Regions from separate parts of the Streptomyces sp. NPDC037126 genome, predicted to be linked through region 2. Evidence: riboswitches for the same ligand, from Rfam matches in the RefSeq annotation. Region 2 holds a riboswitch; the other holds the start of a gene.

Region 1 (14,814 bases), on a different contig from region 2:
GGCGGGGCATGTCGGGGGCGAGGGACGCGTTCAGCCGGACGTCCGGGGCTGTGTTGATGATCCCGAAGGCGTTCGGGCCGATGATCCGCATGCCGTACGCGCGCGCCTGGCGGACCAGGGCCCGCTGCCGCTCCCGCCCCTCGGGGCCGCTCTCGGCGTATCCGGCGGAGAGCACGACGAGCCCCTGGACGCCGTGCTCGCCGCACTCGGCGACCACGCCGGGCACGTACTCGGCCGGTACGGCGACCACGGCGAGGTCCAGGTGTCCCTCGATGTCCCGGACCGAGCGGTGCGCGGGCACCCCGTCGAGTTCGGCGAGGTCCTCGGGGAAAGCCTTGTTCACCGCGTAGAGGCGGCCGGAGTAGCCGGCCTCCCTGATGTTGCCGAGGACGCTGCGCCCCACACCGCCGGGCGTCCGGCCGACGCCGACGACCGCGACCGATCCGGGCACGAGGAGCCGCCGCACCGAACGGGCCTCGGCGCGCTGTTCCCGCGCGCGCTGCACGGCGACCGAGCGGTCCGTGGGTTCGAGGTCGAACTCCAGGCGTACGACGCCGTCCTCGAAGCTGCGCTTCTGGGTGTAGCCGGCGTCCGTGAACACCTTGATCATCTTGGTGTTGGCGGGCAGCACCTCGGCGGCGAAGCGGCGGATGCCCCGTTCGCGCGCGACGGCGGCGACGTGCTCCAGCAGGGCGGAGGCGACCCCGCGGCCCTGGTGGGCGTCCTGCACCAGGAAGGCGACCTCGGCCTCGTCGGCGGGCGCGGACGCGGGCGCACCGTCGGCGCCGATGCGGTCGTAGCGTACGGTGGCGATGAACTCGCCGCCGATGGTGGCCGCGAGTCCCACCCGGTCCACGAAGTCGTGGTGCGTGAAGCGGTGGACGTCCTTGGCGGACAGTCGCGGGTACGGCGCGAAGAAGCGGTAGTACTTCGACTCGTCCGAGACCTGCTCGTAGAAGCTGACCAGGCGGTCGGCGTCATCAACGGTGATGGGCCGGATGCGCGCGGTTCCCCCGTCGCGCAGCACCACGTCCGCCTCCCAGTGGGCGGGGTACTCGTACCGGCCCTGCCGGTCCGCCGAGGTCTGCATGGGCCCCAGAGTACGGCTCGCGTCCGACAACGGCGCGGGGCAGTCTGTGGGGGACGGAAGTCGGGCCGAGGCCGCGGTCGCGACGTCACACCGGAGCGGAAGAGAAGGCCCGCGCCGGGCACGCTTCACGATATGGGAAACTGGTCTAGACAACCCTGATCACCGAAGGGCAGCAACACATGGCTGAGCGCCGCGTCAACGTCGGCTGGGCCGAGGGTCTCCACGCCCGCCCCGCCTCCATCTTCGTCCGAGCCGCCACGGCCGCAGGCGTCCCGGTCACGATCGCCAAGACCGGCGGCACGCCGGTCAACGCGGCCTCGATGCTGGCCGTCCTGGGCCTGGGCGCCCAGGGTGGCGAGGAGATCGTCCTCGCCTCCGACGCCGAGGGTGCGGACGTCGCCCTCGACCGTCTGGCCAAGCTGGTCGCCGAGGGCCTGGAAGAGCTGCCCGAGACCGTCTGAGCACGACCGGGAAGCCGCGCCGTCCGTTCCGGACGGCGCGGCTTCCGCGTTTTCCCGCCCGGCCGAATTCACCGTGGACAACCGTGGGCACCCCGACGGACGCGTATTTCACGGGACACGGGAAAAGGGCAGCGGAAATACCGCCCCACCGAATATCACCTCTTTGTATACGGCGCCGGTGTTAATAACGCACGCTCGGCATGTGTACGGCGTGTTGCGAAGTCCTCACGCGCTCCGCGGCGCCGGGGACACGAAGGCGGTGCGCGGCCGTCGCGCGCTCGGTGTGCAGCGCGGTCAGCGCCCGCGCGCGTTCGCCGTCGCCGCGCGTCACCGCGTCCGCGATCGCGCCGTGCTCCGCCCAGGAGTCCACCGGGCTCGGCGCGGCCTCCACCGTGTACATCCAGGCGATCTTGTGGCGCAGCTGCATGAGCATCGAGGTCAGCGAGGGGCTGCCGCAGGCCTGGGCGAGCGTCTCGTGGAACCAGCCGCCCAGCGAACGCAGGTCCTCGCTGCCGCCCCGCCGCGCCCGCTCCTGACCCAGCCTGACCAGCCCGCGCAGCACCTTCAGATGTGCCTCCGTGCGCCGCTGCGCGGCCCGGGCGGCCCCGAGCGGCTCCAGGAGCAGGCGCATCTCCAGCAGATCGGCGGCCTCCTGCTCGGTCGGTTCGGCCACGCACGCGCCCGCGTGCCGGCGCGTCACCACGAAGCCCTCCGCCTCCAGGGTGCGCAGGGCCTCGCGCACGGGGACGCGCGAGACGCCGTAGCGGCGGGCCAGGACCTCCTCGGTGAGACGGCTGCCGCGCTCATGGACCCCGGTGACGATGTCGTCCCGGATCGCGGTGCACACCGAGTGCGCCGGAACACGCATGACCGACCTCCGTCATAATCCCCGTGAAACGTCGACGATGGACGTGTGTTCCGTGACTCTATTCCAAGGGACCGGAATTTCCGACGGCGGGCCGGAATCCATGGATATTTTTTGGACAACGCGCCTCGCGGCCACCGAGGAAAAGGCGAAAGCCCCGGCTCGGTGAACCGGGGCTTCGTGATGCCGTTCGGGCGTCCGGCCCGTCAGACGTCCACGCCGTGCTTGCGTAGGTAGGCCACGGGGTCGACGTCGGAGCCGTAGTCGGGGCCGGTGCGGGCCTCGAAGTGCAGATGCGGGCCTGTGACGTTGCCGGTCGCGCCGGACAGGCCGATCTGCTGACCGGGGGTGACCCGCTGCCCCACCGTGACACCGATGGACGACAGGTGGCCGTACTGGGTGTACATGCCGTCGGCCATGCGGATCACGATCTGGTTGCCGTAGGCGCCGCCCCAGCCGGTGGAGACGACGGTGCCGGAGCCGACCGCGTGGACGGACGTGCCGGTCGCCGCGTGGAAGTCGATGCCGGTGTGGGTGCCGGAGGACCACAGCGAGCTGCTGGCGCGGTAGCCCGTGGAGACGTAGGAGTGCGCGATCGGCGGGACGAAGGTGTTCAGCGCCTTGCGCTCGGCCTCGCGGGCGGCGCGGGCCTTGGCCTCGCGCTCCTGCTTCGCCCGCTCGGTGGCGGCCTTGGCGGCGGCCTCCCTGGCCGCCTTCTCGTCGGCGGCCCGCTTCTGGGCGGCGGCCTGCGCGTCGATGTGCTCGGCGATGTCGTCGCTCGCGGTGAGCACCGGGGTCAGTCCGGTCTGCTCCACCGAGTTCTCGGCGGCGAGGGCCGGGGAGGCTGCGAGGGTGCCGATGACACCGGTGGTCGTGAGGGCCGCGACACCGGCCGCCTGAGCGGTGGTGCGCTTGACCCGGCCGGGCTTGCGGTGCTTCCCGGTGGCGCACATGAACGCCATGGAGTGGCTGGTCCTTTCCTTCCCTCTCGCCTACCGGGTTAGCTGACGGGTTCGGAGCAGGAAGGTCTCCTACGGGCCCCTCGCTCTCGCGCGGACGCCCGATTCACCCCAGGGACGGTGGGTCCCCGGCTCCCCTGGCTCGCGCCGTACGGGGACTCGGCGATGACTGTCCGGTGCCGCGGACGCGGCGCACTGCCCGACGAACAGTCCGGACGACGCTATGCGGGCCAGCGTTCAATTCCCAAACGCATCCGGCCTTTTGTAGCGCATCCCACAGGGCGGACGGGCAACGTACGCCCCAATCCGGACATCTGGGAAGGAGAGGGCGACGAAAGGGGCCCCGACATCCCGTGGATCGTCGGGGCCCCTCGCGCGCGTACGGCTTGCCGGGCGCCGCTACTCCGCGGTGACGACGGTGACTTCGCCGATGCCGAGCGCCTCGACCGGCGCCTTGATCTGCGAGGCGTCACCGACGAGGACCGTCACCAGGCGGTCCACCGGGAAGGCGCTGACGGCGGCCGCGGTGGCCTCCACCGTGCCCGTCGCGGCCAGCTGCCGGTACAGCGTCGCCTGGAAGTCGTCGGGCAGGTGCTGCTCGACCTGGTCGGCCAGGGTGCTCGCGACGGCCGCCGCTGTCTCGTACTTCAGCGGCGCCACGCCGACGAGGTTCTGCACCGCGACGTCCCGCTCGGCGTCGGTCAGGCCCTCCGCCGCGAGGGTGCGCAGCACCTTCCACAGGTCCCCCAGCGCGGGACCGGTGTTGGGGGTGTCCACGGAGCCGCTGATGGCGAGCATCGACGCGCCCGTGCCGTCCGGCGCCGAGCGCAGGACCTGCCCGAAGGCGCGCACTCCGTAGGTGTAGCCCTTCTCCTCGCGCAGCACGCGGTCCAGGCGGGAGGTGAGGGTGCCGCCGAGGCAGTAGGTGCCGAGCACCTGGGCGGGCCACACCCGGTCGTGCCGGTCCGGCCCGACCCGGCCGATGAGCAGCTGCGTCTGGACGGCGCCGGGCCGGTCCACGACGATCACGCGGCCGGTGTCGTCGGCGGTCACCGGCGGCACGGGCCGGGGCTCGCCGGGCGTGCCGGTCCAGGCGCCGAGGGTCTCGCCGAGCAGCACGTCCAGGTCCACACCGGTGAGGTCGCCGACCACGACCGCGGTGGCCGTGGCGGGCCGCACATGCCGGTCGTAGAAGGCGCGCACGGCGGCCTCGTCGATCTTCTCGACCGTCTCCTCGGTGCCCTGGCGCGGGCGGGACATGCGCGAGGTTCCCGGGAACAGCTCCTTGGAGAGCTCCTTGGCGGCCCGGCGGGCGGGGTTCGCCAGCTCGTGCGGGATCTCGTCCAGGCGGTTGCGGACCAGCCGCTCGACCTCGCTCTCGGCGAAGGCGGGCGCGCGCAGGGCGTCGGCCACCAGGCCGAGGCCCTTGGCCAGCCGGGAGACCGGCACCTCCAGGCTGAGCCGGACGCCGGGGTGGTCGGCGTGCGCGTCCAGGGTGGCGCCCGCGCGCTCCAGCTCGGCGGCGAACTCCTCGGCGGAGTGCTTGTCGGTGCCCTCGGAGAAGGCGCGCGCCATGATCGTGGCGACGCCGTCCAGGCCGGCCGGCTCGGCGTCCAGGGGCGCGTCCAGCAGCACCTCGACGGCGACGACCTGCTGGCCGGGACGGTGGCAGCGCAGCACGGTCAGGCCGTTGTCCAGCGTGCCGCGCTCGGGGGCGGGGAAGGCCCACGGCCTGGCCTCGCCGGCCTGCGGGCGGGGGTGGAAGTCCATGGTGGCGAGCTCGGTCACTTGGCCGTCTCCTCGTTCTCGTTGCCGGCCTCTACGGTCGCTTCCGACTCCGGGTCCGCGGGCACGTCGGCGTCCTGGACGTCCTGCGGGGACTTCGGCTCGTAGACCAGGACCGCGCGGTTGTCGGGGCGCAGGCGGGCCTTGGCGACCTCCTGGACCTCCTCGGGGGTGACCTCCAGGACGCGCTTCACGGCGGTCAGCGCGAGCTGCGGGTCGCCGAACAGGACGGCGTACCGGCACAGTTCGTCGGCGCGCCCGGCGACCGTGCCCAGCCGGTCCAGCCACTCGCGCTCCAACTGGGCCTGGGCGCGCTCCATTTCCTCGGGCGTGGGGCCCTCCTCGGCGAACCGGGCCAGCTCCTCGTCGATGGCGGTCTCGATGACCGGCACCTCGACGTCACCGGAGGTCTTCACGTCCAGCCAGCCCATCGAGGGCGCGCCCGCCAGGCGCAGCAGGCCGAAGCCGGCCGCGACGGCCGTACGGTCGCGGCGCACCAGCCGGTTGTACAGGCGGGAGGACTCGCCGCCGCCGAGGACGGTCAGGGCGAGGTCGGCCGCGTCGCACGCGCGCGTGCCGTCCTGCGGGAGCCGGTAGGCGGCCATCAGGGCGCGCGCCGGGACCTCCTCGACGAGCACCTCGCGCAGCTGTTCGCCGATGACCTCCGGCAGGGCGCCGTCCCTGGGCGCGGGCTTGCCGTCGTGGGACTGGATGGAGCCGAAGTACTTCTCGACCCAGGCGAGCGTCTGCTGGGGGTCGATGTCGCCGACCACGGAGAGCACCGCGTTGTTCGGCGCGTAGTAGGTGCGGAAGAACCGGCGCGCGTCCTCCAGGGTGGCCGCGTCCAGGTCCGCCATCGAGCCGATCGGCGTGTGGTGGTAGGGGTGGCCCGCCGGGTACGACAGCGCCGTCAGCTTCTCGAAGGCGGTGCCGTAGGGGACGTTGTCGTAGCGCTGGCGGCGCTCGTTCTTGACGACGTCGCGCTGGTTCTCCATGGACTCGTCGTCCAGGGCCGCCAGCAGGGAGCCCATGCGGTCGGCCTCCAGCCAGAGCGCCAGCTCCAGCTGGTGGGCGGGCATGGTCTCGAAGTAGTTGGTGCGCTCGAAGCTGGTGGTGCCGTTGAGCGAGCCGCCGGCACCCTGCACCAGCTCGAAGTGGCCGTTGCCCTTGACCTGGCCCGAGCCCTGGAACATCAGGTGCTCGAAGAGGTGGGCCAGGCCGGTACGCCCCTCGACCTCGTGGCGCGAGCCGACGTCGTACCAGAGGCAGACCGCCGCCACGGGGGTCAGGTGGTCCTCGGAGAGCACCACGCGCAGACCGTTGGCCAGGCGGTGCTCGGTCGCTGCCAGGCCCCCGGAGCCTGCCTCGGCTGTGGTCGTGTGACCCATGGGCATGTACGTCCCTTCGCGAGCGGAGGCGGTTGTGCAAACCGCGTTTTTCCTGCCGTTCCTGCCACTGTATGCAAAGCGTGCGGGGCCCCGGCGGAGTTCCCGCTGCGCGTACGCCCACAGCGGATCGCGTAGCCTGCGTCGCACCCCGCTCCGGCGGCCTCACGGGCGCCGGGCGGGCCGTGGAGACCGGGTCGCGGCCCGGGTTGTCAGTGCGGCGGTCCACAATGGTCCGCGACAGATCCGTCAACCGCTTCAGCAAGAGCGAGCCGAAGGGTGCGCGCCCCGTAGGCGAGCGACCAGATCAGGAGGAGCCGGCAGCGATGGCCCGCCGCAGCACGAAGACCCCGCCGCCCGACGATCCGTACGAGGAGAAGATCCTCGACATCGACGTCGTGGACGAGATGCGTGGCTCCTACCTCGAGTACGCGTACTCGGTCATCTACTCGCGCGCCCTGCCGGACGCCCGTGACGGCCTCAAGCCGGTGCACCGCCGGATCGTCTACCAGATGAACGAGATGGGCCTGCGCCCCGACCGCGGCTACGTGAAGTGCGCCCGTGTCGTCGGCGAGGTCATGGGCAAGCTGCACCCGCACGGCGACGCGTCGATCTACGACGCCCTGGTGCGCATGGCGCAGCCCTTCTCCATGCGCGTGCCGCTGGTGGACGGCCATGGCAACTTCGGCTCGCTGGGCAACGACGACCCGCCGGCCGCCATGCGGTACACCGAGTGCCGTCAGGCCGAGGCGACGAGCCTGATGACCGAGTCGATCGACGAGGACACGGTCGACTTCGCGCCGAACTACGACGGCCAGGAGCAGGAACCGGTGGCGCTGCCCGCCGCGTTCCCGAACCTGCTGGTCAACGGCTCCTCGGGCATCGCGGTCGGCATGGCGACGAACATGCCGCCGCACAACCTGCGCGAGGTCATCGCGGCCGCCCGCCACCTGATCAAGTACCCGAACGCCGATCTGGACGCGCTGATGAAGCACGTCCCGGGGCCCGACCTGCCCACCGGCGGCCGGATCGTCGGCCTGGACGGCATCCGGGACGCGTACGCGACCGGCCGCGGCACCTTCAAGATGCGTGCGACGGTCACGATCGACACGGTGACCGCCCGCCGCAAGGGCCTGGTGATCACCGAACTGCCGTTCGCGGTCGGCCCCGAGAAGGTCATCGCGAAGATCAAGGACCTGGTCAACGCGAAGAAGGTCCAGGGCATCGCCGACGTCAAGGACCTCACCGACCGTGAGCACGGCCTGCGTCTGGTCATCGAGATCAAGAACGGCTTCGTGCCGGAGGCGATCCTGGAGCAGCTGTACAAGCTGACGCCGATGGAGGAGTCCTTCGGCATCAACAACGTCGCCCTGGTCGACGGCCAGCCGCTCACCCTGGGCCTGAAGGAGCTGCTGGAGGTCTACCTCGACCACCGCTTCGACGTGGTCCGCCGCCGGAGCGAGTTCCGCCGCGGCAAGCGCCGGGACCGGCTGCACCTGGTCGAGGGTCTGCTGACCGCGCTGGTCGACATCGACGAGGTCATCCGGCTGATCCGGTCCAGCGAGAACTCCGCGCAGGCCAAGGAGCGCCTGATGGAGCGGTTCTCGCTGAGCGAGGTGCAGACGCAGTACATCCTCGACACGCCGCTGCGCCGGCTCACCAAGTACGACCGCATCGAGCTGGAGGCGGAGAAGGAGCGGCTCACCGCGGAGATCGCGGAGCTGACCCGGATCCTGGACTCGGACGCGGAGCTGCGCAAGCTGGTCTCGGCCGAACTGGCCGCCGTCACCAAGAAGTTCGGCACCGACCGGCGCACGGTCCTGCTGGAGTCCGGGGGCGCCCCGGCTGCCACGGTGCCCCTGCAGGTGGCCGACGACCCGTGCCGGGTGCTGCTGTCCTCGACGGGCCTGCTGGCCCGCACGTCGACCGGCGAGCCGTTCCCGGAGGAGGAGGACGCCAGGCGGGTCAAGCACGACGTGATCGTCTCGGCGGTCCCCGCGACCGCGCGCGGCGAGATCGGCGCGGTGACCTCGTCGGGCCGTCTGCTGCGGATCAACGTGGTGGACCTGCCGCAGCTGCCCGAGACGGCCACGGCGCCGAACCTCTCCGGAGGCGCTCCGCTGGCGGAGTTCGTGTCCGTGGAGGACGACGAGACGGTGGTCTGCCTGATGACGCTGGACGAGTCGTCCCCGGGTCTCGCGCTCGGCACCGAGCAGGGCGTCGTCAAGCGTGTGGTGCCCGACTACCCGTCCAACAAGGACGAGTTGGAGGTCATCACGCTCAAGGAGGGCGACCGGATCGTCGGCGCGGTGGAGCTGCGCACCGGCGAGGAGGACCTGGTGTTCATCACGGACGACGCGCAGCTGCTGCGGTTCCAGGCCTCCATCGTCCGTCCGCAGGGCCGACCGGCGGGCGGTATGGCGGGCGTCAAGCTCACCGAGGGCGCCAAGGTCATCTCCTTCACGGCGGTCGACCCGGCCGTCGACGCGGTGGTGTTCACGGTGGCCGGCTCGCGCGGCACCCTGGACGACTCGGTGCAGACGACGGCCAAGCTGACCCCGTTCGACCAGTACCCGCGCAAGGGCCGCGCCACCGGTGGCGTGCGCTGCCAGCGGTTCCTGAAGGGCGAGGACTGCCTGGCGCTGGCCTGGGCGGGCCCGGTTCCCGCGCGCGCGGCGCAGAAGAACGGCACTCCGGCTGAGCTCCCGGAGCTGGACCCGCGCCGGGACGGCTCGGGCACCTCGCTGGCGAAGACGGTCGCCGTGGTGGCGGGCCCGGTCTCCTAGGGCTCGTACGGCTCCGCGCCGGGCTCCTCCTCGGAGCCCGGTACATAGCGCAGGACGCCCCACATGCCGCGCTCGTCGGCGTGTGGGGCGTCGTTCCTGCACCCCTCCAGCTCCTTGCCGAGGGCCTCGGCCTCGATGCCGGAGCCGATCAGCACGAGCTGTGTGAGGCGGGCCCCGGCGGGCGTCCAGGGCTCGGGGTAGAAGCGCAGGAACCGGCCGACGGCGTGTACGGCGTAGCGGTTGCGGGCGTCGTACGGCCCGAAGTCGACGTACCCCTTGATCCGGTACAGCCCCTCGGGCCTGCTGTCCAGGAACCGCATCAGCCGACGCGGGTCCATGGGTACGCCGGAGGTGAAGGACAGGCTGTCGTAGGCCGTGTGCAGATGACCGGCGTGTCCGTCGCCGGCGTGCTCGTGCAGGTCGTCGAAGGAGAGCTGGCCGATGCGCTCCTCGCCGGGCCGGCAGTCGAAGAGGAACTCGGGGTCGATCCGGCCGTAGGTGGCGGGGACGACGGCTGCGTGGTGGGTGAGGGAGCGCACGAGCCCGAGCACGCGTCCGGCGTCGCCCGCCCGGTCGAGCTTGTTGACGACGACCAGGTCGGCGAGGCCGAGATGCCGGTCGATCTCGGGGTGCTTCGCGCGCGTGTCGTCGAACTCGGCGGCGTCGACGACCTCGACGAGGCCGCCGTACATGATGCCAGGGTGCTCGCTGGCCAGCACCATCCGCACGAGTTCCTGCGGTTCGGCGAGGCCGCTGGCCTCGATGACGATCACGTCGATGCCGGTGGCCGGGTCGGCGAGCCGGTCCAGGTAGACGTCGAGTTCACCGGCGTCGACGGCGCAGCACAGGCAGCCGTTGCCGAGCGAGACGGTCGAGTCGCCGAGGGCGCCGGCGACGGCCATCGCGTCGATCTCGATGGCCCCGAAGTCGTTGACGATCGCCCCGATGCGGCTTCCTCCGCTGCGGTGCAGGAGGTGGTTGAGGAGCGTGGTCTTCCCGGAGCCCAGGAATCCGGCGAGCACGACGACCGGGATCTGCGGACCGCTGCTGTTCCCCAACGGGTGACCTCTCTCCTGTGGACCGGCTGCCCGACCAGGATAAGAGGCCCTCGCCGCCGGCCCGCGCGGGTCAGAGCGCGGCCGGTACCGCCACCTGCGGCTCGGGCCCCACGTACCGCGCCACCGGGCGGATGATCTTCGGGTCGGCCGCCTGCTCCAGGATGTTGGCGCTCCAGCCCACGACCCGTGCCGCGGCGAAGGTGGGGGTGAACATCTCCCGGGGCAGGCCGCACAGTTCCATGACCACTCCGGCGTAGAACTCGACGTTCGTGTGCAGTTCGCGGCCCGGCTTCAGCTCGGCGAGGATGGCCTCGACCCGGCGCTCCACCTGCACGGCGAAGTGCACACGGGGGCCGCCGAAGCCGAGGGCCGTCTCCCGGAGCATCCGCGAGCGGGGGTCCTCCGTGCGGTAGACCGCGTGCCCGAATCCCATGATCCGGTCCCCGGCGAGCACCCGCTCCCGGATCCATGCGTCGATCCGGTCCGGCGTGCCGATCGCGTCCAGGGTGTCCAGGGCCCGGCTGGGGGCTCCTCCGTGCAGCGGTCCCGAGAGCGCGCCCACGGCTCCGGTCAGGCAGGCCGCCACGTCGGCGCCCGTGGAGGCGATGACCCGGGCGGTGAAGGTTGATGCATTGAATCCATGGTCAATGGTTGAGATCAAGTATTGCTCGAGGGCGCGGGCGTGGCGCGGGTCGGGTTCCGAACCGGTCAGCATGTACAGGTAGTTGGCCGCGTACGAGAGGTCCTCGCGCGGCTCGACCGGTTCGAGTCCCCGTCCGAGCCGGTACAGGGCGGTGAGCAGGGTGGGTACGGCCGCGCAGGCGGCCAGGGTGTCGGCGCGGCGCCGGTCGGCGTCGATGTCGTACACCGGCCGGAATCCCCGTGCCGCACCCAGCAGGGACAGCGCGGTGCGCAGGCCGGCCAGCGGGCCGGAGGCGCGGCTCGCGGCGGCGATGCCGGGCAGGGCCGCGCGGACCTCCCCGGGCAGCCGGCGCAGCGCGGCGGTCTCGGCCGCGAAGGCGGCGCCGCGCCCGGGGTCCGGGAGCGTGCCGTGCACGAGGAGGTGCCAGACGTCCTCGAAGCGGCGGGTCCGCGCGAGTTCGACCGCCGGGTACTGGCGGTAGTGGTAGAAGCCCTCGCGCCCCCGGACGTCACCGATCTCGGTCTCCGTGACGACGACGCCGGCGAGTCCTCGCGGTACGTCGACGAGCGGGGTCGCGGTCCTGTTGATGGTCATGATTCTCCTCCCTGGACTTGATCCGACTGTCCATGCTTGACTCCAAAACTGTCAATATTGATTGGATCAATCCATAGCCATCAAGATGTGCAGAGGCGGCTACCGTGATCCCCATGCGCGATCACGAAACCGCTTCCACCCGGCCCGGCCGGAGGCTGACCACCAAGGAGACCGCCGAACTGCTCGGCGTGAAGCCGGAGACGGTGTACGCGTATGTGAGCCGCGGCCTGCTCGGCAGCAGACGCGAACCAGGCGGCCGCGCCAGCACCTTCGAGGCGAAGGAGGTGGAGGCCCTCGCCCGCCGCAACCGGCGGGAGAGCGCCGGCGCACCGGGCTCGGGCGGGGACCTCTCGGTACGCACCCGGATCACGCTGATCGACAGGGACCGGTACTACTTCCGCGGCGTCGACGCCACCGAACTGGCCGCCCGCCACTCCTACGAGGAGGTCGCGGAGTGGCTGTGGACCGGCCGCCTCTCCCCCGGCGTGACCTTCACCGCGCCTGGGGCGACGGTGCGGGTCGCCCGTCACGCCGTGGCCGCGCTGCCCGAGCACACCTCCCCCACGGACCGCCTGCGGGTGGCGACGATCGCCGCGGCGGCCGAGGACCCGCTGCGCTTCGACCTGTCCGAGGAGGCCGTGCTCAACACGGCTCGCGCACTCATCCCCACGCTGGTGGCCGCGCTGCCACCGGTCCTGCACGACCGCAGGGACGACGGCCCGCTGGCCCACCGCCTGTGGGGCCGGCTGACCGGCCTCCCGGCCGACGAGGCCTCCCTGCGCGTCCTGGACACCGCGCTCGCCCTGCTCGCCGACCACGACCTGGCCGCCTCCACGCTCGCCGTCCGGGTCGCCGCCTCGGCCCGCGCACACGCCTACGCGGCCGTCTCGGCCGGCCTCGGCGTCCTGGAGGGCCCGCTGCACGGGGCCAGCAGCGGCCTGGCCCACCGGATGCTGCTCGACGTCCTCGAACGGGGCACCGCGGTGCCGGTGATCGCCGACGAACTGCGCGCGGGCCGTCGCGTCCCCGGGCTCGGCCATCGCCTCTACACGGGCGAGGACCCCCGCGCGCGCGTGCTGTTCGGCCTCCTGGAACGCATCCCGCGCGCGGAGCCGGCCCTGCTCGCGGCCCGCGACATCGTCGCCACGACCGCCCGGCACACCCCGCTGCACGCCAATGTGGACCTGGCCCTGGCCGTGTTCACCGCCTCCTTCGGCATGCCCGCCACCACCGGTGAGACGATCTTCGCCGTCGCCCGCACGGCGGGCTGGATCGCGCACACCCTGGAGGAGTACGGCGAGCGCCCGCTGCGCATGCGCCCCGTCGGCCACTACGTCGGCGCGCGCCCGCCGCAGCCCCTCCCGGAGTAGCGAGCACCGCGGCTCCCCGCGAGCAGGCCGCCGGCGTCCGACACGGACCCGGCCGGAAGTCGCCCTCCGGGGAGGCAGGTTAGGCTCACCTGTGTGAGTACGTGTGCGACCGTCTCCCGGAGCCTCGACGAGCCGGTCTCCGGTACGGCGGCCAGGGCGACGACGTGGCTGCTGCTGGAACAGCCCGGCCCGTGGGGTGCCAAGGCGCTCACTTCGAGCCACCTGGACCCGGCCGTGGGCCGGGCGCTGGAGGCCGCCGCGGAGGGCACGGGTGTGCGCGTCGCCCTCATCCGGCGCCCCGGGCGCCACGCCGACCCGGGCGGACCCGCGATCCGGCAGGTGTACGCCGCCCACACCGTTCCGGGGCGCGTGTGGCTGCACGGCGCCACCACGCGCGACCCGCGGCGGCTCCTGCGCCTCGACTTCGCCGCCCTCGGTGCGGGCGACCCCCGGTCCTTCGCCGAGGCGATCGGCGGGCGGCCGCACACCGGCGCCCCGCTCGCCCTCGTGTGCACCAACGGCAAGCGCGACCGGTGCTGCGCCCTGCTGGGCCGCCCGCTCGCCACCGAGCTGGCCGACTCCGGGGTGCGCGGGATCTGGGAGGTCACCCATCTGGGTGGACATCGCTTCGCGCCGACGGTGCTCGTCCTGCCCTACGGCTACGCCTACGGCCGCGCCGGGGCGCACACCGTCAAGGAGGCCCTGCACGGCGTCCAGGAGGGCCGCGTGGTCGTCGAGGGGTGTCGCGGGTGCTCCGCCTGGGAGCGGCCCGGGCAGGCGGCCGAGCTGGCGGTCCGCTCGGTTGCGGGCGAGTACCGGGCGGGCGTGCTGAGCGTCGTACGGACCGACGGCGCGGCCCCGCGCTGGGAGATCGTCGTCGGCCATGCCGACGGCCGCTGCTGGCGGGTCACCGTGGCGCAGGGCAGGTCGCTGCCGCCCCACCCGGAGAGCTGCGGCGCCGCGGTCCTCGGCGCGCCCGCGCGGATGGACGTGCTGGCGGTGCGCGAAGTGCGGCCGACCGCGCTGGCTAGCTGAACCGCCCGTCAACCTCGTCAAGATGAGCCACCGGTCGCTCAAGAACCGGTCAAGAGATCCACACCACACCCCCTGGGGTGTGCCGGGGCTCCCCACGTACCGTCGTGCCCATGAGCCCCACTCCCCCCGTACGCCGTCTGCGCCTCGGTATGCCACGGCGGGTGTTCTCGCAGGTGCTGCTGATGCAGCTGACGATCGCGGCGGGAGTGGCGGTGCTCGCGACCGGCCTGTTCCTGGCACCGCTGAGCAAACAGCTGGACCAGGAGTCGATGCGCCGCGCGCTGGCCATCGCCGAGACCACGGCTCAGGACCCGCAGATCGCCGAGGGGGTCCTGACCACCCCGCCGACCAGGAACGGCCCGGTGCAGAAGGAGGCCGAGCGGATCCGGCGGGCCACGCACGCCGAGTACATCGTGGTGCTGGACCGCCACTGGGTGCGCTGGTCGCATCCCACTGCGTCGGAGATCGGCCGGGAGGTCTCCACGAGCCCGAAGGACGCCCTGGAGGGCAAGGAGGTCATGGAGATCGACAAGGGCACCCTGGGACGCTCGGCGCGAGGCAAGGTGCCGTTGTACGACGCCGACCACCGCATCATCGGGGCGGTCTCGGTGGGCATCGCCTACGACAGCGTGCGGGCACGGCTGATCGGTGCGATCCCGGGGCTGTTCGCATACGCGGGAGGTGCCCTCGCGGTCGCCGCGCTGGCCGCCTGGCTGATCTCCCGCCGGGTGCAGCGGCAGACCCGGGACCTGGCCTTCTCCGACATCTCGGCGCTGCTCGCGG
Region 2 (14,814 bases):
CGTCTACACGACCGACAAGGGCGCCGAGCGGGCCGCCCGCGTCCTCGGCGGCACGGCCGACGTCGTCCCGCTCGGCCCGGACCTCGACTGGCGGACCCTGCTCACCCACCTGCACGACGTGCGCGGCGTGCGGCGCCTGATGGTCGAGGGCGGCGGCACCGTGCACACCCAGCTCCTCCAGCAGGGCCTCGCCGACGAACTCCAGCTGGTCCTCGCCCCGCTCTTCGTCGGCGACCCGGCGGCGCCCCGCCTGTTCGGGCCGGGGGAGTACCAGGGCGGCCGGCTGCGCCTGACCGAGACCCGCCGCATCGAGGACGTCGTCCTGATGCGCTACGAGCCCACCGCCCCCGGCACCGGCCCCGAGCCCACCGCCGCCGACCGCCACTGGCTGCGCACCGCCTGTGAACTCGCCGCCCTGTGCCCGCCCTCGGAGACGGCCTTCAGTGTGGGCGCGGTCGTGGTCGCCGCCGACGGCACCGAACTGGCCCGCGGCCACTCCCGCGAGGGCGGCGACCCCGTGGTGCACGCCGAGGAGGCCGCGCTCGCCAAGCTCGACCCCACCGACGCGCGCCTGCCCGGCGCCACCGTCTACAGCAGCCTGGAGCCCTGCGCCCGCCGCGCCTCCCGGCCCGCGCCCTGCGCCCGGCTCGTCCTCGGGGCAGGGGTGCGCCGGGTGGTGACCGCCTGGCGGGAGCCCGACACCTTCGTCGCCGGCGCCGACGGCACCGGCGTGCTGAGGGGCGCGGGCGCCCAGGTCGTCGTACTGCCCGAGTACGAGGCCCTCGCCAAGGCCCCGAACAGGCACCTGTCGGCCTGACCGGTCCGGACCGCGGAAAACCGGTGTGCTTCGCGCCCCGCGCATGTCGTACACTGGAGACACAACGACGCGGGGTGGAGCAGCTCGGTAGCTCGCTGGGCTCATAACCCAGAGGTCGCAGGTTCAAATCCTGTCCCCGCTACTGAAGACTCAGGGCCGGAATCCAGCAATGGATTCCGGCCCTGAGTGTTTTCCGCGCCGGCGCACCGGCTTTTCCCACCGACGCGCCCGCCTCCCGTGCCCGCCCGCCCCCGACACGCCGAGTGGCGTACGTCACAGCAGGTCACACGCTCGGTCCACAGCGGTCGCCCGCCGTCCCCGCTCCGGCCACGCTGGAGCCACGTCGGACATGTGGGAGACAAGCGGTGCGCCCTGGTGAGGTGGAGGAGGAGAGCGCGTACGCCAGGGCGGGCGGCCGGCTCCCCGGTGACCCCGTGCCCGACCCGGGCCTCGGTGACGTCGAGGTCGTGCCCGGACCTCCGCCCCGCCGCCCGCTCCCGCGCGTCCTGGCCCGCGCCCTGCCCGCCCTGCTGATCGCCGGCGGTGTCCTCTACGGCCTGCTCACCCCGAAGGAGTTCACCGCCGTCCCGTTCTTCACGGCCGCCGCGCTGATCGCCGCGCCCCTGGCCTCGCTGCGCACCACCGTCGTCACCGGCCTCGCGGCGCTCGCCGCGATCTACGCCGTGCACGCCGAGGCCGGCTTCGACCCGGCCGTCGCCACCGTCACCGACCTCGTCACCGTGGCCACCGTCGCCCTCCTGGCCGTCGCCATCAACCGCGTGGTCCGCCGCGGCGACCGGCGCCTCGCCTCCGCCCGGGAGATCGCCGAGGCCGCCCAGCGGGCCGTGCTGCCGGAACCCGCCGCGCGGATCGCCGGCCTCGACATCGCGGCCCGGTACGAGGCGGCCCAGCAGGACGCGTTCATCGGCGGCGACCTGTACGCGGTGCAGGACAGCCCGCACGGCGTCCGGCTGGTCGTGGGGGACGTGCGCGGCAAGGGCATGGGCGCGGTCGCCGCCGTGGCCGTGGTGATCGGGGCGTTCCGGGAGGCCGCCGAGCAGGAGGCCGGCCTGGAGGCGGTGGCCCAGCGGCTGGAGCGGGCGCTCGCGCGCGAGGGAACCAGGCGCGACGGCATCGACGCCTTCGAGGGCTTCACCACCGCCGTACTCGTCGAACTCCCGCACGACGAAGCGGTGGTGAGGATCGTCAACCGCGGTCATCCCCCGCCGCTGCTGCTGCACGCGGACGGCACCCTGCGCACCCTGGCCGCCCCCGAGGCCGCGCTGCCGCTCGGCATGGGCGATCTGGGCCGGTGGCCCGACCGCGCCCTGGAGTTCCCCTTCCCCGGCGGTGCCACCCTGCTGCTCCACACCGACGGCCTGTCCGAGGCCCGGGACGCCCACGGCCGGTTCTTCGACCCCGAACGGCGGCTCGCGGGGCGCGCCTTCCCCGGCCCCGGAGCGCTGCTCGGCCGGCTCGCCGAGGAGGTGCGGCGGCACTCCGGCGGCGGGATGGCGGACGACATGGCGCTGCTCGCCGTACGGCGCCCCTGATCGTCTTCACCCAGGGTGATCGGACGGATGCCCTCCGCATAACATCTGAGTCACCATCAAAAACGCCGTGACTCCTGAACCTCGGCCAACTCGCCCGTTTTGCAGGGATCCTGTCTGGAAAGTCCGCGACCGAAAGCGTTAATGATCAAGTGGAACGGCTTGGAAAGTGACAGTCGGGTCTATTAACGTTCGATAACGCAGCGCGGTCGTCCCAGCCGTCACAAGAGACGGCTCCGTGCGCACGCGCCGAATCCCGTAAGGGAACCGGGGAACCACCACCCTGGGGTGAATCACGCGGATGCCGTCATGGACTCTCCGAGTCGAGGACCGGTATACGCGCGTAGGAGACCTTCCTGCTCCGAACCCGTCAGCTAACCCGGTAGGCGGAGGAAGGAAAGGAGTACGCCCGCGTGGCGTCCAACCGGCCTGCCCCAGAAGCCCCGTTCGTGCCGGCTCAGCGTGAGCCCGAGCCCTTCGGCTACGGTTCCTTCCCCGCCGACGACGGCCCCTGGGAGGAGTGGAACCCCACCGAGGAATCCATCGCCTCCGTCCGCGGCCGGCACCGCGTCTCCAAGCAGCGCGGCGGCTTCGCGCGCAGCTCCACCGTCCTCGGCGTCGGCGTGATCGCGGCGGTCGGTGCGGGCGGCATGGCCAGCGCCAACACCGGCAAGCCGCCGGTCTCCATCTCCCTCCCGGACCTGTCCTCCGTCGAGCACATGTTCGGCGACGACTCCTCCGACGCGCACAATGCCGACACCACCGCGCTGAGCAGCGTCGGACGGACCGCCACCGACAGCGACAAGAGCACCGGCGCCGGCGAGGCACTGCGCAACCGGATCATGGCCCAGGCCGAGAAGCAGCAGGGCCAGGCCGACAGCAGGGCCACCGCCACCGCCCTCGCCGCCAGCGAGAAGCAGACCGCCGAGGCGGCCGCCAAGGCGGAGAAGGAGGCCGCCGCCAAGGCCGCCGACACCAAGCAGCAGGCGGAGGCCGACGCCAAGAAGGCGGCCGAGGCCAAGCGACTGGCCGAGCTGGCCAAGGAGTACACGCTGCCGGTCGTCTCGTACACGATCACCGGCACCTTCGGCCAGCCCGGCGCCATGTGGTCCTCCGGGTACCACACCGGCCTCGACTTCGCCGCCCCCACCGGCACTCTCATCAAGGCCGTCCACGGCGGCACGGTCACCCAGGCCGGCTGGGCCGGCGCCTACGGCTACCGCACGGTCGTCACCCTGGACGACGGCACCGAGCTGTGGTTCTGCCACCAGTCCTCGATCAACGTCTCGGTCGGCCAGAAGGTCTCCACCGGCGAGGTCATCGGGCGGGTCGGCGCCACCGGCAACGTCACCGGACCCCACCTGCACCTGGAGGTCCACCCGGGCGGCCAGGCCACCGCCATCGACCCGGCGCCGTGGCTGCGCTCCAAGGGCCTCAACCCCTGACGGGACGCCTGCGCGGCACGCGGGGCCTGCCCGGCGCGAAGCCGGGCCCGTCCCGCGGAAATGCGACGCCGGCGGCGGAATGCGATCATCCGCTGCCGGTGTTGACGTAGAGCATGACTTCTCTGCACAAACTCGGTTCCTCCGACCTCGAGGTCTTCCCGCTCTCCCTGGGCGGCAACGTCTTCGGCTGGACCGCCGACGAGGAGACCTCCTTCGGCGTCCTGGACGCCTACACGGCCGCCGGCGGCAACTTCGTCGACACCGCCGACGCCTACAGCGCCTGGATCGAGGGCAACAAGGGCGGCGAGTCCGAGACGATCATCGGCAGGTGGACCAAGGCCCGCGGCAACCGCTCCGACGTCGTCATCGCCACCAAGGTCAGCCAGCACCCCGAGTACCGGGGTCTGTCCGCGGCCAACATCAGGGCCGCCGCCGACGCCTCCCTGCGCCGTCTGGACACCGACTACATCGACCTCTACTACACCCACTTCGACCAGCCCGAGGTGCCGGTCGAGGAGATCATCGGCGCCCTGGACGAGCTGGTGAAGGCGGGCAAGGTCCGGCACATCGCCGCGTCCAACATCAGCGCCGAGCGGCTGCAGGAGTCCCTCGACTTCTCCGCCCGCGAGGGCCTGGCCCGCTACGTCGCCCTCCAGCCGCACTACAACCTGGTCTCCCGCGACACCTACGAGGGCCCGCTCCAGGACCTCGCCGCCCGCGAGGGACTGTCCGCCGTCCCGTACTTCTCCCTCGCCTCGGGCTTCCTGACCGGCAAGTACCGCCCCGGTACGACGGTCGAGAGCGCCCGCGCGGGCTCCGCCGCCCAGCACGCGGACTCCGAACGCGGCCGGCGGGTCCTCGCCGCCCTCGACGAGGTCGCCGCCGCCCACGCCGCGCCGGTCGCCACCGTCGCCCTCGCCTGGCTGGCCGCCCAGCCGACGGTCACGGCCCCCATCGCCTCGGCCCGGACGGTGGAACAGCTGCCGGCGCTGCTCGGCGTCGCGGAGCTGCGGCTGACCGACGAGGAACTGGAGCGGCTGACGCGCGCCTCGGCGTGACGCCGTGCGGCACATCCCGGCGTACGGCCACCCGCCGTGCGCCGGGTGCGCCGCATGCACGGCGGCCCTGACCTCCCGCGGCCCGGGCGGCTACGTCCGGTACGGGTTGTACGCCGGGTACGGCATCGCCGGATATCCGTACTGCGCCCAGTACGCGGGACGGGGAAGGGCGGTGCGGGCCGCGTACTCCAGAGCCGGCCGGGCCAGTTCCCTGCGCCGCCACAGCTCGTCCAGCAGCTCCCGCTCCCGTACGACGAAGTCGGCCCCGGCCCGTCCGCGCCTGCCCCGCCGCCGCAGCAGCGCCAGCGAGGTCGCGTACGCCTCGTACTGCGCCACCGCCCGCGCCGCGGGCCGTCCGGCGTGGTGGCGGGCGTAGTCCCGGGCCATCCGGCGGGCCCGCATCGAGCCGAGCGCCAGCGGTTCGGTCGGCCCCAGCCAGCCCACCGGGACGTACGCCGGCAGTTCCTCGCGCATGGTCCGCAGCTCCCGCTGCCGGGTCCAGACCGCGAGCCAGGTCAGCAGCCCGAACACCGGCACCATGAACGCGCCGTACACGGCGAAGAAGCCGTACGGGCCGAAGGTGGAGGAGCCGTTCCAGAAGGCGTGCATGCTCATCGCGAGCAGCAGCCCGCACAGCGGCACCAGCACCCGCCGGGCGTGCTGCCGTTCCCCGGACAGCGCGGCGACGCCGAAGCCGATGCCGGTGAGGGTGGTGAACAGGGGGTGCGCGAACGGGGACATCACGATGCGCACGAAGAAGGTGGCGGCGGTGACCGAGGCGATGCCGGTGCCCCCGCTGAGCTGGTCGGTCCCGAAGGCCGTGCCGAGGTAGAGGATGTTCTCGGTGAACGCGAACCCGGTGGCGGTGATCCCGGCTATCACCACCCCGTCCACGATCCCGGTGAAGTCGCGTCTGCGGAAGAGGAAGACCAGCAGCACGGCCGCGGCCTTGGCCGACTCCTCGACGATCGGCGCTATCACGGTCGCACCGAGGGTGTCGGCGCCCGCCGGGTCCGCGGTGGAGGTGGCTATCCACTTCGTCGCGAAGCTGTTGGCCACGATGGCTATGAGGGCGGCGGCGCAGGCGCCCCAGGCGAAGGCGAAGACCAGGTTCCGCCAGGGGCCGGGCGCCACCCGGTCCAGCCAGCGGAAGGCGGCTATCAGCCAGGGCACCGGCAGCACGGCCAGTCCGATACCCACCAGGAACCCCTCGGTGCCGGTCTGCCGGCGCACCAGCGCCAGGATGACCAGCCCGGACAGGGCCAGCAGCGTGATCAGCGCCCCGTACCGCACCCATGGGCGCTGCCACCAGTGCGGGTGGCGGAGCACGCCGTCGCCGGGGTTCGGCGGATACGTCGGATACGGAGGAACGGTGGCCACGGCATCGACCCTAACGGGGACGGGGCGAGGGGCTGGAGCGTTTATCGGTCCTGGTGACGGGCCGGACGGTCGGCCCGGTCGTCGGCCGGGCGAACGGCCCGGCCGCGGTCCCGGTGGGGTACGCGGCGGAAGAGCAGATCGTTCACCACATGACCCTTGTCCAGTCCCTGTCCCTCGAAACGGGTCAGCGGACGGAACTCGGGCCGGGGCGCGAAACCGCCGTCCGCCTGCGTGTTCTCGAAGTCGGGATGCGCACCGAGCACCTCCAGCATCTGCTCGGCGTACGGCTCCCAGTCGGTCGCGCAGTGCACGATCGCGCCGGGGCGCAGCCGCGTCGCGGCGAGGGAGAGGAACTCGGGCTGGATCAGCCGCCGCTTGTGGTGCCGCTTCTTGGGCCAGGGGTCGGGGAAGTACACCCGCAGCCCGTCGAGCGCGTCGGGACGGAGCATCTCCCGGAGCAGGATGATCGCGTCGCCGTTGCCGACCCGGACGTTGGACAGCCCGTTGCGGTCGGCGAGGTTGAGCAGGTTGCCCTGGCCGGGGGTGTGCACGTCGACGGCCAGGACGTTCGTGCCGGGGTCGGCGGCGGCCATCTGCGCGGTGGCCTCGCCCATCCCGAACCCGATCTCCAGGACGACGGGACGGTCGTTCCCGAACAGCTCGCCGAGGTCGATCACCTGCTGCCCGTCGATGTCCAGCCCCCAGTCGGGCCACAGCCGCTGCAGCGCGTCCGCCTGCCCGGCCGTCACCCGGCTGCGCCGCGGCTGGAAACTCCGGATCCGCCGCTCGAAGTGCGACCCGGCGGGGTCCGCCTTGGGCCCGTCCGGGAACCGCGGCTCACCCTTGTCCCGGGAGTGCCGGATGGAGACACCGGGGGCGTGCGGTGCCGCGGGCAGGGCTTCGGGGGCGTTCAGCGAATCAGACACAGTAATCCAATTTTAGGGCGCGCCCGCGGCCCGTCCGACCGACGGCCCGCACCAGGCCCCCGGGCGGGCACCGGTACACCGGCTGCACTGAACCGGTCTGCAGCGACCTGGCCCGCGCTGAGCGGCCCGCAGCGACCCGGCCCGCAGCGACCCGGCCCGCAGTGACCCGGCCCGTAGTGACCCGGCCCGCACCGACCCGGCCCGCACCGAGCCGGTCTGCAGCGACCCAACCCGCACCGAGCCGGCCCGCGCCGGGCCGCGGCCTACAGTGACCCGAGCATGTCGAGCACCCTGCGGCCGACCTCGCGGCCGATCGGCAGGGAGGCGGTGGCGGCGGGCGACGGTGCGTTCAGCACGTGCACCGCCCGGGCTCCCTCCCGGATCAGGAAGTCGTCCACCAGCGTCCCGTCCCGCAGCACCGCCTGTGCCCGCACCCCGGCGGGCGCCCGCACCAGGTCCCCGGACTCCGCCGCGGGCAGGAGTCTTCGCACCGCCCGCAGGAACGCCGCCCTGGACACCGAGCGGCCCAGCTCCCCCGCGCCGTACCGCCAGTGCCGGCGCGCGATCGCCCAGGAGCCCGGCCACGCCATCGTCCCGGCGAGTTCCCGGGGGCGGACGACCCCCCAGCCGTACCCCTCCCGGGCCAGAGCCGGCACCGCGTTCGGCCCGATGTGCACGCCGCCGTCGATGCCCCGGGTCAGATGCACACCGAGGAACGGGAACGCCGGGTCCGGCACCGGATACACCAGCCCGCGCACCAGCTCGGGCCGCGCCAGCTCGTAGTACTCCCCGCGGAACGGCACGATCCGCACCCCGGGCTCGTCCCCGGTCAGCCGGGCGACCTCGTCGCAGTACAGGCCGGCGCAGTTCACCAGCACCCGACCGCGCACGACGTCCCCGCCCGCGGTGAGCACGGCCACGCCCCGGTCCGGGCGGCGGTCGACGCGGACGACCCGGGCGCCGTACCGGATCTCGGCGCCCGACGCGCGCGCGAGCTGCCGGGCGACCCCGACGAAGTCGCACACGCCGGTCGTGCCGACGTGTATGGCGGCCAGGCCGCGCACCTCCGGCTCGTACTCGGTGATCTGGGCGGGGCCCAGCTCGCGCACCGGGATGCCGTTCTCCCGGCCCCGCTGCACGAGGGCGTGGAGCCGCGGCAGCTCCTCCCGCTCGGTGGCGACGATCAGCTTGCCGGTGACGGCGTGCGCGATGCCGTACTCGGCGCAGAACTTCACCATCTCGGCGGCGCCCCGCACCGCGTACCGCGCCTTGAGCGAGCCGGGCCGGTAGTAGATCCCGCTGTGGATGACCCCGCTGTTGCGCCCCGTCTGGTGCCGGGCCGGTCCCGGCTCCTTCTCCAGCACGGTCACCCGCGTGCCCGGCGCGGCGCGCGTGATCGCGTACGCCGTCGACAGCCCGACGATCCCCCCGCCGATCACCAGCACGTCGCAGTCGTACGCACCCACCCGCACCTGCACCACCTCCCACCTCGATAGTGCACTGCGCCACTGACAACGCCTTCAAACGCGGCCGGTGTGCGGTGTTCGCTACGGTCGGCGGGCCGGCCGGGTCAGGCGGGGGCCATCATCAGCAGTGGGCGGGCCCGCTCCCGCAGCTCCACCACCCGCGGCTCGTCCCCGTACGGCTCCAGCCGGTGCAGCAGGTCCTTCACGTACTCCGTGGTGCGCGCGGAGGAGATCCGCCCGGCCACCTCCACGGCCCGCACCCCCTGCTCGCAGGCGGCGTCCAGGTTGCCCGACTCCAGCTCGGCGACGGCCGAGACGACCAGCCGCAGCCCGTGCGAGCGCACGAACTCCTCGGTCGGCTTCGACAGCGCCTGCTCGGTGAACCGGCGGACCTGGCGTGGCGCCTTCAGGTCCCGGTAGCACTCGGCGGCATCCGCGGCGAACCGGTCGTAACCGTAGAAACCCAGCCAGGACGGGTCGTTGTCCCCCTCCCGGGACCGCTCCAGCCAGCCCTCGGCGGCCTTCAGGGCGCCGCCCGCCGCCTGCGCGTCTCCCGCGCGCGCGTGGGCCCGCGCCTCGACCAGCCGGAAGAAGCTCATGGTGCGGGCCGTCGCCAGCCCCCGGTTGCGCTCCAGGGCGGCCTGCGCCAGGTCGACGCCCTCGTCGCCGAACCCGCGGTACGTCGCCTGCAGCGACATGGAGGCGAGCACGTACCCCCCGAGCGGCACGTCGGCCGCCGCGCGCGCGAGGCGCAGCGCCTGGATGTAGTACCGCTGCGCGGCCTCCTGCTGGCCGGTGTCGAAGGCCATCCACCCGGCGAGCCGGGTGAGTTCGGCGGAGGCGCCGAACAGGGCCCGGCCGACCTCGTCGGAGTAGGCGCCGAGCAGCAGCGGCGCGGCCTCCACCCGCAGGCACTCCGGCACCATCGACGAACGCCAGTCGCCGCCCCCGTACTTGGAGTCCCAGCGCCTGGCGTCCTCGGCGGCCTCCCGCAGCTTCTGCACATCGCTGTGGCCGACTTTGATCGGTGCGCAGGACTCCTCGGCGGAGCCCGCCTCCCGCGCGACCGAGCTGTCGGCGGGGGTTATCAGCCATCGTGAGGCGGGCGTTGCGTATGCGCTCACTGCGAACGATCCGGCGAGGGACTGCCAGATGCCGCCGGAGCCGGCCCGGCGGCCGGCGAGGTCGAGGCGGTACAGCTCCGTGGCCGAGCGCACCGCCTGCCCCACGTCCCTGGGGAAGGCGAGGCCCACTTCGGGGGCGGGATCCGCGTCCGCCAGGCCGATCTCGTGGAGCGGCACCGGGCGGCCGAGCTTCTGGCCGATGGCGGCCGCGATGAGGTGCGGCGCCGCGCCCTGCGGCACCATCCCCTTCGACACCCAGCGCGCCACCGAGGTCTTGTCGTAGCGAAGAGTCAACCCGCGTTGAGCGCCAAGGTCGTTGACGCGTCGCGCGAGTCCTGCGTTGCTGATTCCCGCGAGGGCGAGAACGGCGCCGAGCTTTTCGTTCGGCCCGCGTTGCTCCCTGGACATGCGCCACCCCTCGACACAGACGGCTGCCGCGCTGGCATAACCACGCGGCATTCGTAAACCCAGCGTAGTTCGCCGCATCCCAAGCGTTAAGGGGCATTGTTCCGGTTGGCGGGATTGTGGTCCGTACGGAAGTGCGGTCCTGTACGCACCGTGCACGGCCGGTCGCCCTCGTGCCCCCGCCCGTGTGGCCGTGCGCCCGTCCGTGCGCTCTTCTCCGGCCAAGTGGGGAGCGGTTCCATGGGTCTTGCGTGGGTCGGCCCGCTGTACTGGATCCAGTGGGCTGGGGGACACCGCCACCTTCATCCCCGCGGGTGGCGGACCGGTCCGGGAGGCGATGCCCGCCTCCCGGACCGTGCGCGTGCCCGGGGCGCCGCGCGCTCCGCGGGCCTGTACGGAGCGTGCTCACGTCGGCCGTGCCGCTCCGTGTTTGGCCGAAAATCGACCCCGGTGCGGACGCTTGATTTCCGTCCCCACCACGGAAGTTGAGGGCGCGAAGGGCGTTTTCGGGGAGCGTTTCGGGGGCGCATTCGAGTCGCACCCGTGCGGAGCCGCCCGGGGCCGTGCCCCGCGGACGTACGTCAACTTCCTTTGCCGTCCCACGATCGAAGGCGGTGTCACCGCCGCTCCAGAGCGCTTCCTTCATGGCAGCATGGGGAACCGGTTCGTACGGTGCACTGGTTGTCCACAGTCTGTGGAGGCGTCGATGCGGTGGTTGGTGGGTTGGAGCAGCACCGCCGCGGGCGTCGCCGGGTTCGGCTCCGCGGGTGCCATGGGGTACGACGGCGAGACCCTGCACCCGGTCGGCTCGCAGCTCCTGTGGGGCGACCCCGACCCGCTGTGGGCCGTCGGCGACTGGCGCCCGGACGAGGTGCGCGTGGTCCGGGCCGACGCACAGAACCGGATCGCCGTCCTCGGCATCTGCGGCGCCTCCGACGAGGAGCTGCGGCGCGGCCTGTTCACCGCGCGCGGGGGCGCGCTGCGCCATCTGACGAACTGGCCCGGCAGCTACACGGCCGTCGTCCAGGTAGGCCGCCGCATCACGGTCTGCGGCGATCTCGCGGGCGCGCGCCCGGTGTTCCACACCCCCTGGGCCGGCGGCACGGCCTACGCCACCGCCGCGCTGCCCCTGGCCGACCTCATCGAGGCCAACCTGGACTTCGGCCACCTGGCCGCCCTGCTCGCCGCCCCCGACGTACCGGCGGCGCTCGGCGACACCACCCCGTACGAGGGAGTACGGCGGATCCCGCCGGGGCACGCGCTGGTGCTGCGCGCCGGGGCGCGGGAGATCGCCGGGTACGAGCAGGTCGCCTCCCTCGCCGTGGCCGCGCCCCCGGCCGACGCCGGCCGGGCCGTGGACCCCGTACGGGACGCCCTCGTGGAGGCGGTCCGCACCCGGCTGTCGGCGCCCCGGCACGTACCCGACCTCGACCCCGGTCCGGTGCCCGGGATGGGCCCCGCCGAGCGGCGGGCCCGGCGCGGGATGCCGGTGCCCGGCATCGGCGCCGACCTGTCCGGCGGGCCGGCCTCCGGCACCCTCGCGCTGCTGGCCGCCGGGCTGCCCGGCCGGCCCGGCACCCTTCTCGGCCACGGCACGGGCGCGGGCGAACGGCTCCTCGCCGTCACCTTCAACGACCTCGCCGTGGGCGGCCGGGAGGCCGAACTCGAGCGCGCCGGCGCCCTCGCCGCCAACCCCCGCCTGCACCACGTGGTGGTCACCGGAGGCGAGGACGTCCTGCCCTACGCCGAGCTCGACGGCCCCCTCACCGACGAACCCGGGCCCTCGCTGGCCTCCGCGGCCCGGCACCGCGCCCGGCTCGCCGCCGGCAGCGCCGACCACTTCACCGGCCACGGCGCCCGCCAGGTCCTCGACGCCCACCCCGCCCGGCTCGCCGACCTCCTGATGGACCGGCGGCGGCGCCATCTGGTCCGGCCGGTCGCCGCCCTCGCGCGGGCCGACGGCTCGGTGATGGTCCCCGCGCGCGTGTACGGCGCGGCCAGACGCCTCGCCCGCACCCCCTACCGGACGGGCCTGGAGGCGCTGGCCGAGCGGCTGATGCGGCGCCGGTTCGACGAGCCCAAGGGGGCGGTCGGCGCGTCCCTGGCCGCGCTGACCTGGGCCAGACCCGGGCCCGCCGCCCGCTGGCTGACGGGTGAGGCACTGGCTGAAGTATCGGTTCTGCTGGGGAGTGCGGCGGACCGCTCCGGCACCGGCGCCCAGCGCCCCGGCGACCACCGCGCGCGTGCGGCGCTCGCCCGCTACGCCGCCGACCTGCGCGTCCTGGAACAGGCCGCAGAGATCCGCTCCCAGCGTCTGCACGCGCCCTTCCTGGACAACCAGGTCGTGCGCGCCTGCCGCGAACTCCCCGAGGCGCTGCGCGTCCAGCCCGGCGCACGGGCCGCCATCCTCCGTACGGTCCTGGAGGGCGCCGGCGTCACCGACCTCCCGCCCGGCTGGGGCGCCCCCTCCCACGCCTCCTCCGCGGCCGCCGCGCGCGCGGGCCTGCGCACGGCCGCCGACCCGCTCCTCGACCTGTTCTCCAGCCCTCTCCTGGCCGACGCGGGCCTGGTGGAGGCCCGGGTGGTCCGCAAGGCCGTCCGCGCCGCCGCGGCCGGCGAACCCCTGCCCCTGGACGGGCTCGCCGAGCTGGTCTCCCTCGAACTCTGGCTCCGCCGCCTCCTCTCCCGCCGGGGCACCTGCTGGACGGGCACCCCGGCCCGCTCCCGCGCGGTGCCGTCGGGAATCCAGCCGAGGAGGGACGCGCTGGCCTCCGGCGCCTGAGCGGTGGCGGCCCGGGCACGTGGTTCCCGGTACCGCCGGGGTCCGCGGTGGCGGCCACCGTGCGCCTGTGGCGGTCGCCGCGGCCGGTAGCGCAGTTCCCCGGGGTCGCCGCTGTAGCGCAGTTCCCCGTGTGCCCCGGGCCACGCGGTGCCGGCGCCGCGAGGTGCCACCCGTAAACCCGCGTGCCGGGTTCGCCGGGCCCCCGACACAATGGCCTGGTGCGGTACAGAATCCTGGGCGTGACCCGAGCGACGGACGGCCGGGGAGCCCCCGTACCCATCGGCGGTCCCCGGCTCCGCGCGCTGCTCGCCGCCCTCGCCCTCCGCCCCGGCCGCACCATCACCCCCGAGACCCTCATCGGCGAGGTCTGGGCGGACGACCCGCCCCAGGACGCCCCCGCGGCCCTCCAGGCCCTCGTCGGCCGGCTCCGCCGTGCCCTCGGCCGGGACGCCGTCGCCTCCACTCCCGGCGGCTACCGCCTCGAAGCCACCGAGGAGGACGTCGACCTCCACGTCTTCGAACGCCTCGCCCACACCGGCACCAAGGCCCTCACCGACGGCGACCCCGCCACCGCCCACCGCACCCTCACCGAGGCCCTCGCCCACTGGCACGGCCCGGCCCTCGCCGACCTCCCCGACCGCGGCGCCGCCACCCGCCCCGAGGCCCTGCGCCTGGAGGCGACCCGCGCCCGCGCCGCCGCGGCCCTCGACCTGGGCCGCGCCCGGGACGTCGTACCGGACCTGAAGGAACTGACCGCGGCCCACCCCTGCGACGAGCCGCTGCACGCCCTCCTGATCCGCGCCCTGCGCGACACCGGCCGCCCCGCCGACGCCCTCGCCGCCTACGAGTCCGCCCGCCGCACCCTCGCCGACACCCTCGGCGCCGACCCGGGCCGGGAACTGCGCGCCCTGCACGCCTCGTTGCTGCGGCAGGAGGAACCCGGGCCGGCGAGGGCGCCGGCCCCCGCCCAGCCGCCGGAGCGCAGGGGCAACCTCCGCCCCCGCCTGACGTCCTTCGTCGGGCGGGAACCGGAACTCGAAGCCGTTCGTTCCGACTTGCACAGGGCCCGCCTGGTCACGCTCACCGGACCGGGCGGCTCGGGGAAGACCCGCCTCGCCGAGGAGGCCGCCGAGGCCCTCTCCCCGGCCTGGCTGGTCGAGCTCGCCCCGCTCGACCATCCGGAGGCGGTGCCCGGCGCGATGGTCAGCGCGCTCGGTCTGCGCGAGACCGTGCTGCTGAGCACCGACCTGGCGACCCCGCAGGCCGACCCCACGGCCCTGCTGATCGAGCACTGCGCCACGCGCAGCGAGCTCCTGATCCTCGACAACTGCGAACACGTCGTCGGCGCGGCAGCCGCCCTCGCCGAGACCCTCCTCACCCACTGCCCCGGGCTCACGATCCTCGCGACCAGCCGTGAACCCCTCGGCGTCCCCGGTGAGTCGGTGCGCCCGGTCGAGCCCCTCCTCCCGGAGCAGGCGCACCGCCTCTTCGCCGAGCGCGCGAAGGCCGTCCGTCCCGACGCCGACGCGGTGCTCCGCGACACCGCGGCCGTGGCGGAGATCTGCCGCCGCCTGGACGGGCTGCCGCTCGCCATCGAGCTGGCCGCGGCCCGGCTCCGGCTGCTGACCCCGCGCCAGATCGCCGGCCGGCTCGACGACCGCTTCCGCCTGCTCACCTCCGGCAGCCGCACGGTCCTGCCCCGCCAGCAGACCCTGCGCGCGGTCGTCGACTGGTCCTGGGAACTGCTGGACGAGCGCGAGCGCACGGTGCTGCGCGAGATGTCGGTCTTCGCCGGCGGCTGGGACCTCGCGGCGGCCGAGGCCGTGTGCACCGGCCCGGCGGCGGACCTCGTCGGCGCGCT

The links. A riboswitch is a leader RNA that binds a small molecule or an ion and turns the genes downstream of it on or off. The one in region 2 is predicted to bind cyclic di-AMP.
Region 1: linked by a shared signal. The riboswitch ahead of ACZ7FF_RS19370 (M23 family metallopeptidase) and the one ahead of ACZ7FF_RS11425 (M23 family metallopeptidase) in region 2 are both predicted to bind cyclic di-AMP.

The regions. Positions count from the first base shown of each region.
Region 1 covers NZ_JBVJTD010000008.1:41,607-56,420, reverse strand. The annotation lists gene ACZ7FF_RS19385 (bifunctional acetate--CoA ligase family protein/GNAT family N-acetyltransferase) at 1-1,090, opposite strand, end outside; gene ACZ7FF_RS19380 (HPr family phosphocarrier protein) at 1,270-1,551, shown strand; gene ACZ7FF_RS19375 (GntR family transcriptional regulator) at 1,733-2,419, opposite strand; gene ACZ7FF_RS19370 (M23 family metallopeptidase) at 2,623-3,378, opposite strand; cyclic di-AMP (ydaO/yuaA leader) riboswitch at 3,391-3,550, opposite strand; gene ACZ7FF_RS19365 (M16 family metallopeptidase) at 3,775-5,163, opposite strand; gene ACZ7FF_RS19360 (M16 family metallopeptidase) at 5,160-6,554, opposite strand; gene ACZ7FF_RS19355 (DNA gyrase/topoisomerase IV subunit A) at 6,872-9,331, shown strand; gene ACZ7FF_RS19350 (CobW family GTP-binding protein) at 9,328-10,389, opposite strand; gene ACZ7FF_RS19345 (citrate synthase) at 10,460-11,626, opposite strand; gene ACZ7FF_RS19340 (citrate synthase) at 11,740-12,996, shown strand; gene ACZ7FF_RS19335 (sucrase ferredoxin) at 13,090-14,031, shown strand; gene ACZ7FF_RS19330 (ATP-binding protein) at 14,142-14,814, shown strand, end outside.
Region 2 covers NZ_JBVJTD010000003.1:601,824-616,637, forward strand. The annotation lists gene ACZ7FF_RS11410 (dihydrofolate reductase family protein) at 1-817, shown strand, start outside; tRNA gene ACZ7FF_RS11415 (tRNA-Met) at 886-959, shown strand; gene ACZ7FF_RS11420 (PP2C family protein-serine/threonine phosphatase) at 1,183-2,370, shown strand; cyclic di-AMP (ydaO/yuaA leader) riboswitch at 2,605-2,771, shown strand; gene ACZ7FF_RS11425 (M23 family metallopeptidase) at 2,781-3,812, shown strand; gene ACZ7FF_RS11430 (aldo/keto reductase) at 3,926-4,870, shown strand; gene ACZ7FF_RS11435 (PrsW family intramembrane metalloprotease) at 4,961-6,250, opposite strand; gene trmB (tRNA (guanosine(46)-N7)-methyltransferase TrmB) at 6,292-7,176, opposite strand; gene lhgO (L-2-hydroxyglutarate oxidase) at 7,440-8,657, opposite strand; gene ACZ7FF_RS11450 (MFS transporter) at 8,747-10,174, opposite strand; gene ACZ7FF_RS11455 (asparagine synthase-related protein) at 10,878-12,953, shown strand; gene ACZ7FF_RS11460 (AfsR/SARP family transcriptional regulator) at 13,172-14,814, shown strand, end outside.